DNA from 2 places in the Cupriavidus phytohabitans genome. Region 2 is predicted to be linked to the other one. Evidence: riboswitches for the same ligand, from Rfam matches in the RefSeq annotation. Region 2 holds a riboswitch; the other holds the start of a gene.
What was found. A riboswitch is a leader RNA that binds a small molecule or an ion and turns the genes downstream of it on or off. The one in region 2 is predicted to bind glycine.
Positions count from the first base shown of each region.

Region 1: another riboswitch for glycine. It lies ahead of gcvT (glycine cleavage system aminomethyltransferase GcvT); the one in region 2 lies ahead of J8I34_RS15310 (D-amino acid dehydrogenase).

Region 1 is NZ_JAGIQB010000008.1:177,590-181,766, reverse strand. It holds gene J8I34_RS08025 (UvrD-helicase domain-containing protein) at 1-256, opposite strand, end outside; gene J8I34_RS08020 (YMGG-like glycine zipper-containing protein) at 533-760, shown strand; glycine riboswitch at 863-949, shown strand; glycine riboswitch at 971-1,094, shown strand; gene gcvT (glycine cleavage system aminomethyltransferase GcvT) at 1,190-2,317, shown strand; gene gcvH (glycine cleavage system protein GcvH) at 2,417-2,797, shown strand; gene gcvP (aminomethyl-transferring glycine dehydrogenase) at 2,895-4,177, shown strand, end outside.
Region 2 is NZ_JAGIQB010000019.1:61,088-65,264, reverse strand. It holds gene J8I34_RS15320 (sialidase family protein) at 1-144, opposite strand, end outside; gene J8I34_RS15315 (TonB-dependent receptor) at 150-2,435, opposite strand; glycine riboswitch at 2,685-2,786, shown strand; glycine riboswitch at 2,787-2,907, shown strand; gene J8I34_RS15310 (D-amino acid dehydrogenase) at 2,962-4,177, shown strand, end outside.

The DNA.
Region 1 (4,177 bases), on a different contig from region 2:
GCGGGATGCGCTTGCCCTCGCGCGTGGTCTTGCCTTCCATCAGCTTGCCGATGCGCTCCTGCATCTCCTTGGCCGCCTTGTTGGTGAAGGTGACCGCGGCAATATGGCGCGGCTCGAAGCCCTTGTCCTCGATCAGGTGCGCGATCTTCTGCGTGATCACGCGGGTCTTGCCGGAACCCGCCCCGGCCAGCACCAGGCAGGGTCCGTCCAGATAGCGGACGGCTTCGGATTGGGCGGAATTCAGGCCGTGGCTCATGCGAAGGGCGGTCGGGAGATGGGGCGGATGAATGGGGCGAATAAATGGGGCGAATGCGAGGCGCGCGCCAGGGGCAGCAAACGCGCCCGGCGGCAAAGCTGTTGATGTTAACACGCTGGCCGCGCCTGGTCAGTCAGCGCCTGCCGCATCGTCGGCCCTCCTTGTGTCACTGGCGTAACACTTCGTAAAGGCCGGAGCCGATGAACGTGCACCAGGTTCTAACAGTCATGTCCAGGCGTGTCTCGGACATGCAATATTCATCACTCGGAGCCAACAATGAATATCCTGCAGACATTGACCAAGGTGACCCTGATCGGCGCGACGGTCGCGGCATTCGCTGGTTGCGCGGATATGACCCCGAAGCAGCGCAATACCGCCATCGGCGCGGGCGCGGGTGCCGTGGGCGGTGCCATCCTGACCGAGGGCAGCGCACTGGGTACGCTGGGTGGCGCGGCCGTGGGCGGCGTGATCGGTAACGTCGTGACCGACGACAAGAATAAATAACGCTACGTTCCGCCCCCTGGCGGCGGGGCGCAGGAACGGGTACAGCCGCCGGGCGGCCGTCCGGCCTGGTTTGACAAAGGCCGGGGCCTCCCGTACATTGCGCGCATCCGACCGGGAGAGCGCGCAGAACTGCGCCGCCGAAGGGGTATCACCCGAAAACTCTCAGGCACCACGGACCGTTCGGATCGGCATGCAACATGCACACGATGCATGCCGCACTCTGGAGAGCGGCACCCGCCATTCGTGGCGAGCGTGCCCACCGAAGGGGCGCGCGAGGTTGGGTCCACTGGATCCGCTTCGTAATCTCTCAGGTATCGAGGACAGAGGGGTCATCCGCCGCAGCGGATTGCTTGCCATATTGGCGTAGCGATCGCCGCGGCGGATGGCCCTTTTTTGTTTTCGCAACCCGACATTGCCCCCGAGGATTCCATGACGCTCCAGGCCACGCCCCTCAACGCCATCCACCGCGCCCTCGGCGCCCGCATGGTCGATTTCGGCGGCTGGGACATGCCGGTCAACTACGGCTCCCAGATCGAAGAGCACAACGCCGTGCGCACCGACGCCGGCATGTTCGACGTGTCGCACATGTGCGTGGTCGATCTCAGCGGCCCCAATACCCGCGCCTTCCTGCGCGGCCTGCTGGCCAACAACGTCGACAAGCTGCAGACGCCGGGCAAGGCGCTGTACTCGTGCATGCTCGACGAGAAAGGCGGCGTGATCGACGACCTGATCGTCTACTTCTTTGCCGAGGACCGTTTCCGCCTGGTGGTCAACGCCGGCACCGCGGTCGGCGATATCGACTGGATCCGCGCCCGCAACGATGCCACCGGCAGCGGCGTGACCATTACCCCGCGCCGTGAAGATGTCGCGCCGGCCGGCGCACAGCCGCTGGCAATCGTGGCGGTGCAGGGGCCCAACGCCCGCGCCAAGGTGTGGAGCACCTTCCCCTCGACCCAACCTTCCGATGCGCTCAAGCCGTTCAACGCTGTGGTGGTGCAGGACCCCGCACTCGGCGAGGTCATGGTCGCGCGCACCGGCTACACCGGCGAGGACGGTTTCGAGCTGGTCGTGCCGGCCGCCAGCGTCGCCGGCCTGTGGGAAAAGCTGAACGCCGCGGGTGTGCGCCCGGCTGGCCTGGGTGCGCGCGACACGCTGCGCCTGGAAGCCGGCATGAACCTGTACGGCCAGGACATGGACATCAATACCTCGCCGCTGGACGCTGGCCTGGCCTGGACCGTCGACCTGCAGAGCGAGCGCGACTTCACCGGCAAGGCGGCGCTGGCCGCCAACGGACAACAGCGGCAGTTCCTCGGCCTGATCCTGCGCGAGAAAGGCGGCGTGCTGCGCGCCCACCAGAAGGTCATCACGCCCGCCGGTGACGGCGAAATCACCAGCGGCACCTTCAGCCCCTCGCTGTCGCAATCGATTGCGTTCGCGCGCCTGCCGCGGGGCGTGAACGTCGGCGACACCGTGCAGGTGGAGATCCGCGACCGCAAACTCAACGCGACTGTGGTTAAACTGCCGTTTGTGCGTAATGGCAAGGCACTCGTGAGCTGAGGGAAACACCCGCTCACCCAACGGTCGCCCTCGCCTGCCGGCAGCGTTGCCGGGCAGGCATCACCCAACAAGAAACAGATCTGAATCCGGAGAACCTTCATGAATTTCCCCGCCGACCTCAAATACACCGAGTCGCATGAGTGGGTGCGCGTCGAAGCCGACGGCACGCTCACCATTGGCATCACCGACCACGCACAGGACGCGCTGGGCGACATCGTCTTCCTGGAACTGCCCGAAGTGGGCAAGTCGGTCGGTGCCGGCGACGCGCTGGCAGTGGTCGAATCGGTGAAGGCTGCTTCCGACATCTACGCCCCGGTGGCCGGCGAAGTGATCGCCGTCAATGAAGCCGCCACGGCCGCGCCGGAAAGCGTCAACGCCGACGCCTTCGACGCCTGGCTGTTCAAGCTCAAGCCCGCCAACAGCGACGACGTCAACGGCCTGATGTCAGCCGACGCGTACAAGGCCAGCGTCGGCGCCTGAAGTCCGTCATTCCCGCGAAGGCGGGAATGACAAGCAAATTGCAGCGCCGCGGCACGGCTGACCACCTGCCGCAGCGCTCCCCACGAGGTTCTTGCCCATGAACGCCCCGCTTCCCATGACTGCCGCCCAAGGTAACCGGCCCACGCTGGCCGAACTGGAGGCGCGCGACGCCTTCGCCGCCCGCCATATCGGCCCCGATACCCCCGAACAGCAGCACATGCTTCAGGTGCTCGGCTATGACAGCCGCGCCGCGCTGATCGACGCCGTGATCCCCGCCGCCATCCGCCGCCGCGACGGCATGCCGATGGGCGAGTTCACCGAGCCGCTGAGCGAGGAAGCCGCGCTTGCCAGGCTGCGCAGCCTGGCAAGCAAGAACCGCGTGCTCAAGAGCTTTATCGGCCAGGGCTACTACAACACCGTCACGCCCGCGGTCGTGCTGCGCAATATCTTCGAGAACCCGGCCTGGTACACGGCGTACACGCCCTACCAGCCGGAAATCTCGCAAGGCCGCCTGGAAGCGATGCTGAACTTCCAGCAGATGGTCACCGACCTGACCGGGCTGGATATCGCCAATGCGTCGATGCTCGACGAAGGCACCGCCGCCGCCGAAGCGATGACGCTGCTGCAGCGCGTGAACAAGCACGACTCGAACACCTTCTTCGTCGCCGACGACGTGCTGCCGCAGACGCTGGAAGTGGTACGCACGCGCGCGCTGCCGCTGGGCATCGAAGTCAAGGTCGGCCCTGCCGCCGACGCCGCTGCCGCGGGCGCCTTCGGCGTGCTGCTGCAGTACCCGGGCGTCAACGGCGACGTCAATGACTACCGCGCCATCGCCGACGCCGTGCATGCCGCCGGTGGCCTGGTGGTGGCTGCCGCCGACCTGCTGGCGCTGACGCTGATCGCCGCGCCGGGCGAATGGGGTGCCGACGTGGCCGTGGGCAACTCGCAGCGCTTCGGCGTGCCGCTGGGCTTCGGTGGCCCGCACGCCGGCTACATGGCGGTGAAGGATGCGTTCAAGCGCTCGATGCCGGGCCGCCTGGTGGGCGTGACTGTCGACGCGCAGGGCAACAAGGCATATCGCCTGGCGCTGCAGACGCGCGAGCAGCATATCCGCCGCGAAAAGGCCACCTCGAACATCTGTACCGCGCAGGTGCTGCTGGCGGTGATGGCGTCGATGTACGCCGTGTACCACGGCCCGCAAGGCCTGAAGCGCATCGCGCAGCGCGTGCATCGCCTGGCCGCGACGCTGGCCGCCGGGCTGGAGCAGCTCGGCTTCGCCCGCACCAACGCCACCTTCTTCGACACGCTGACGCTGGAAACCGGCTTCAACACCGAAGCCATCCACGCCGCCGCCACCGCGCGCGGCATCAACCTGCGCCA
Region 2 (4,177 bases):
GCTCTGCGCACCGTGGCCGGCATGGCTGCCATGCCCGCTGTGAGACTGCGCCATCGCGGCGAACGCCGTGCAGGCGATCACGCCCGCGGCAAGGATTCGGAAGCTGCGGCGCGCGCGCTGCATGGTCAGGGTATGGCTGGTCACTGCACTCAGAAGGAAAGCTTGGCCTCGGCGTAGAACGTCCGGCCCGGGTATGGGTGGTAGACGAAGTAACGCTGGCCGGTCAGGTTGTCGATGCCAAGCCCGAGGCGCACGTTCCTGGCGGGCTTGTAGGTCACCTTGACGTCGAAGGTCAGGAAACTGCTGGTGCCGCCGAAGGTGTCGGGATTGACGTCGCTGTTGTCGAGCGTATTGTACTGCCGCCCCGAATAGGTCATCGCCAGCGTGCCGGCCCATGCCGGCGTGAAGCGGTAGGTGCCAACGAGGTTCGCGCGCCACTGCGGGATGCGATAGAAATACTTGCCCACCGAGGCCGGGTTATTGGCGTTCTCCAGCGTCTTCGAATGGTTGTATGCGCCGCTGGCGGACAGGTCGAAGCCGCTCACCAGCACGTCGCGCCCGTCGTAGGCCAGCTCGATGCCGCGCGTGCGCACGCGGTCGACGTTCTGGAAGCTGGTGACGGTGGGGAACACCGTGGTGTTGGTCTGGCTGACCAGCGCATCGCGGATGTCGTCCTCATACACCGACACGCGGAAGTACGAACGGTCGACCGTGCGCTCGAAGGTCAGGTCCTTCGAAAACGAGCGTTCCGGCTTCAGGTTGGGATCGTTGTTGATCAGCGAGGTGCCGGTGATGCGGCCCTGGAACAGCTCGGCGACGGTCGGATAGCGATAGGCCTGGCCGAGCGACAGCCGGCCCAGCCAGTCCTGCCCGATGGCCTTTTCCAGCGCCAGCTTGGGCGACCAGTTGGACTCGCTGCGCACCGGGTAGGCGACATCCACGCCCGGCTGGCTGCGGCTGCCGTCATAGGCGCGCCAGTGCTCCCAGCGCACGCCCGGGATCAGCTTCCAGTCATCGGCGAAGTACCACGCGTCCTGCGCATACAGCGCCTGCGTCTCGGTCTTGCCGGCAAAGGCGTTGTTGAACGCGGAGATGGTGGCGGCCTGCCAGTCCGAAGTGTTGTAAGTGGTGTTGCTGAGCCGGTAGTTGTCGTAGTGGTAGCCGAAGGTGACCCAGTGGCCGCCCTTGAGCTGCTGCGGGCGATAGTCGGCCTTCAGGTCGAGCGTGCGCCAGCCGGTGCCGTCGCCATAGGTCACCGTGCCCGGGCCGTTGCCCGCGGTGCTGGCGGTGCGGCCGATGTCCTTGCTGACATCGAACAGCGACGCCACGCCGGAGAAGTTCCAGCCGGTCTCGTTGCGCGTGCGCAGCGACAGGCCGTAGAGCCAGCGCGCGTCTTCGCCATTGCTGGGCGCGAATGCGTTGGCAGGGATCACGTAGCGGAAGCCGCCGATATTGACCGGGCCGCTCGACACTCCATTGCCGTTGGCATCGCGCAGGTAGCTGCCGGTGGCGCTGGAACGGTCCTGCTGCCAGTAGGCGGCGGTGAACTGCGCCTGCAGCGTGTTGGTGATGTCGTAGGCGAGCTTGACCTTGAGCTGGTCCTGCACGGTGTGCGTGACGCCCTCGCTGTTGACGCCCATCACGGTGCGATCGGCGCCGGTCTGGTCCTGGTCGAAGTAGGCGCCGGTCACGGGCTTGTCGGCCGAGGTCGCACGCACGCTGGAGCGCGCCGCGGTGTAGAAGCTCAGCGGCTGGCTCTTGCTGTCCTGCCGGTCCACGCTGACCAGCCACGAGAACGGCCCGACGCGGTCGCCCACGTAGGCGTTGGCGTGCACGCCGTTGAAATTGTCGTGCGTGCCGTACAGGTTGAAGCGCTGCGTGAGCAGCTGCACGCTGGCATCGCCCTCGAACTTCTCCGGCGTGCGCGTGCTGATCAGCACGGTCGCCCCCAGCGAATTGCCCGGATACAGCGCCGAATACGGGCCATACAGCACGTCGACGCGCTCGATCTCGGCGGCGTTGACCAGCGACCAGCGCGGCGGGAAGGTGAAATCGGAGCCCAGCAGGTTCGACAGCAACAGGCCGTCGGCATAGACCAGCCCGCGTGCCGACTGCCGCGAGCTGGTGCTGCGCACCGAGATGATCGAGTTCATATCGCCGATGAAGCGCTTGCGCACGGCGAGGTTGGGCGCGTACTTGAGCGCGTCTTCGGTGTTGACCACGTTGAAGTCCGCCATGCGCGCGGCGCTGATGCCGTAGGCGGGCGATGGCGTATTGGGCGGCGTGGCGGGCGTTTCGCCGCGCTCGCTCTTGGCCGAGACCACGACTTCCTGCAGGGGCTGCGGCGCGGCGACGGGTCCATCCGCCTGCGCGCCGGCAATGCCGGGGCCCATCAGCGCGGCCGAAGCGGCCAGCGCGATCCGGTTTCTTCTCACTGGAATGCCTTTTCTGTTCTTCTGGCTCGCCCGTCTGGTGCGCCGTATCCGGCTCGTGGCGCACTTCCTCCGCGTAGCGAGTGCCGACATTCTAGGTGCCGGGACGGTTTGACGCAGTGCGACATAGCGCCGCGCCGGTGCGGAAACAAGGCGGCCGACCCAGGCGAGTGCCTGAAGCTCCATCCACGTTTACCCGCATATCCACACGGGGGCTTTATCTCTAGATTTGCCCGGATTGGCTCACACGCCAACGTGATGCTGGGAGAGACTGATCCGGCGGCAGCCGCCGCGGACAGCGCCGAAGGAGCAACCGCCCCGGAAACTCTCAGGCAGAAGGACCGGTATCACGCGTCACAGCACTCTGAAGAATGCCGCCATCGTCAGCCGGCATACCGAAGGAGCAAGCGGCCCTCGCCCCCCGTACAAGCGGCGATTGTCGTGAATCTCTCAGGTCAGGAACAGAGGGGGCGTCCGCCACGCATGTCGCGTGCGGGCTCCAACTCCGACGTTTCTGGACTGCCAGATCATGAAGACAATCGCCGTCATCGGCGGTGGCATCACCGGTGTCACCACTGCCTACGCGCTCGCCCGGCGCGGATTCTCCGTCACCCTGTTCGAGCGCCACCGCTACGCCGCGATGGAAACCTCGTTCGCCAATGGCGGGCAGCTTTCCGCCTCCAACGCCGAGGTCTGGACGCACTGGTCCACCATCCTCAAGGGCCTGAAGTGGATGCTGCGCAGCGATGCGCCGCTGCTGGTCAACCCGCGCCCGAGCTGGCACAAGCTGAGCTGGTTCGCCGAGTTCATCGCCTCGATCCCGCACTACCGCCGCAACACCATCGAAACGGCGCGCCTGGCCATCGCGGCGCGCGAGCACCTGTTCGCGTGGGCCGCGCAGGAAGGCATCGACTTCGACCACAAGCGCGAAGGCATCCTGCATATCTACCGCGACAAGGCCGGCTTCGAGCACGCGGGCCGCGTCTCGGCCCTGCTGGCACAGGGCGGGCTGGAGCGCCGCGCGGTCACGCCGGCGGAAATGCGCGCGATCGAGCCGACGCTGGCCGGCACGTACTACGGCGGCTATTTCACCGAAAGCGATTCGACCGGCGACATCCACAAGTTCACCAGCGGCCTGGCCGCCGCCATCGAGCGCATGGGCGTGCGCTGCCGCTACGGCGAGGACGTGCGCAATGTCACCACCGATGGCCGCAGCGCCAGCGTCACCGTGCAGGAAGGCGCGCACAGCACCACCTCGACCTTCGACGGCGCGGTGATCTGCGCCGGCACCGCCAGCCGCGCGCTGGCCGCCGGGCTGGGCGACCGTGTCAACATCTATCCGGTCAAAGGCTATTCCATCACCGTCAACCTGAACGACGCCGCCAGCCGCGCCGCTGCGCCGACCGTCAGCCTGCTCGACGACGAAACCAAGCTGGTCACCAGCCGCCTCGGCAACGACCGCTTCCGCGTGGCCGGCACCGCGGAGTTCAACGGCTTCAACCGCGACATCCGCGCCGACCGCATCCGGCCGCTGGTGGAATGGGTGCAGCAGTGCTTCCCCGGCGTCAGCACGCGCAGCGTGGTGCCGTGGGCGGGGCTGCGTCCGATGCTGCCCGACATGCTGCCGCGCGTTGGCCGCGGGCGGGCGCGGTGCATCTTCTACAACACCGGGCACGGGCACCTGGGCTGGACGCTGTCCGCGGTGACGGCGGATATGGTGGCCGGGGTGGTGGCGCAGGCGCTGG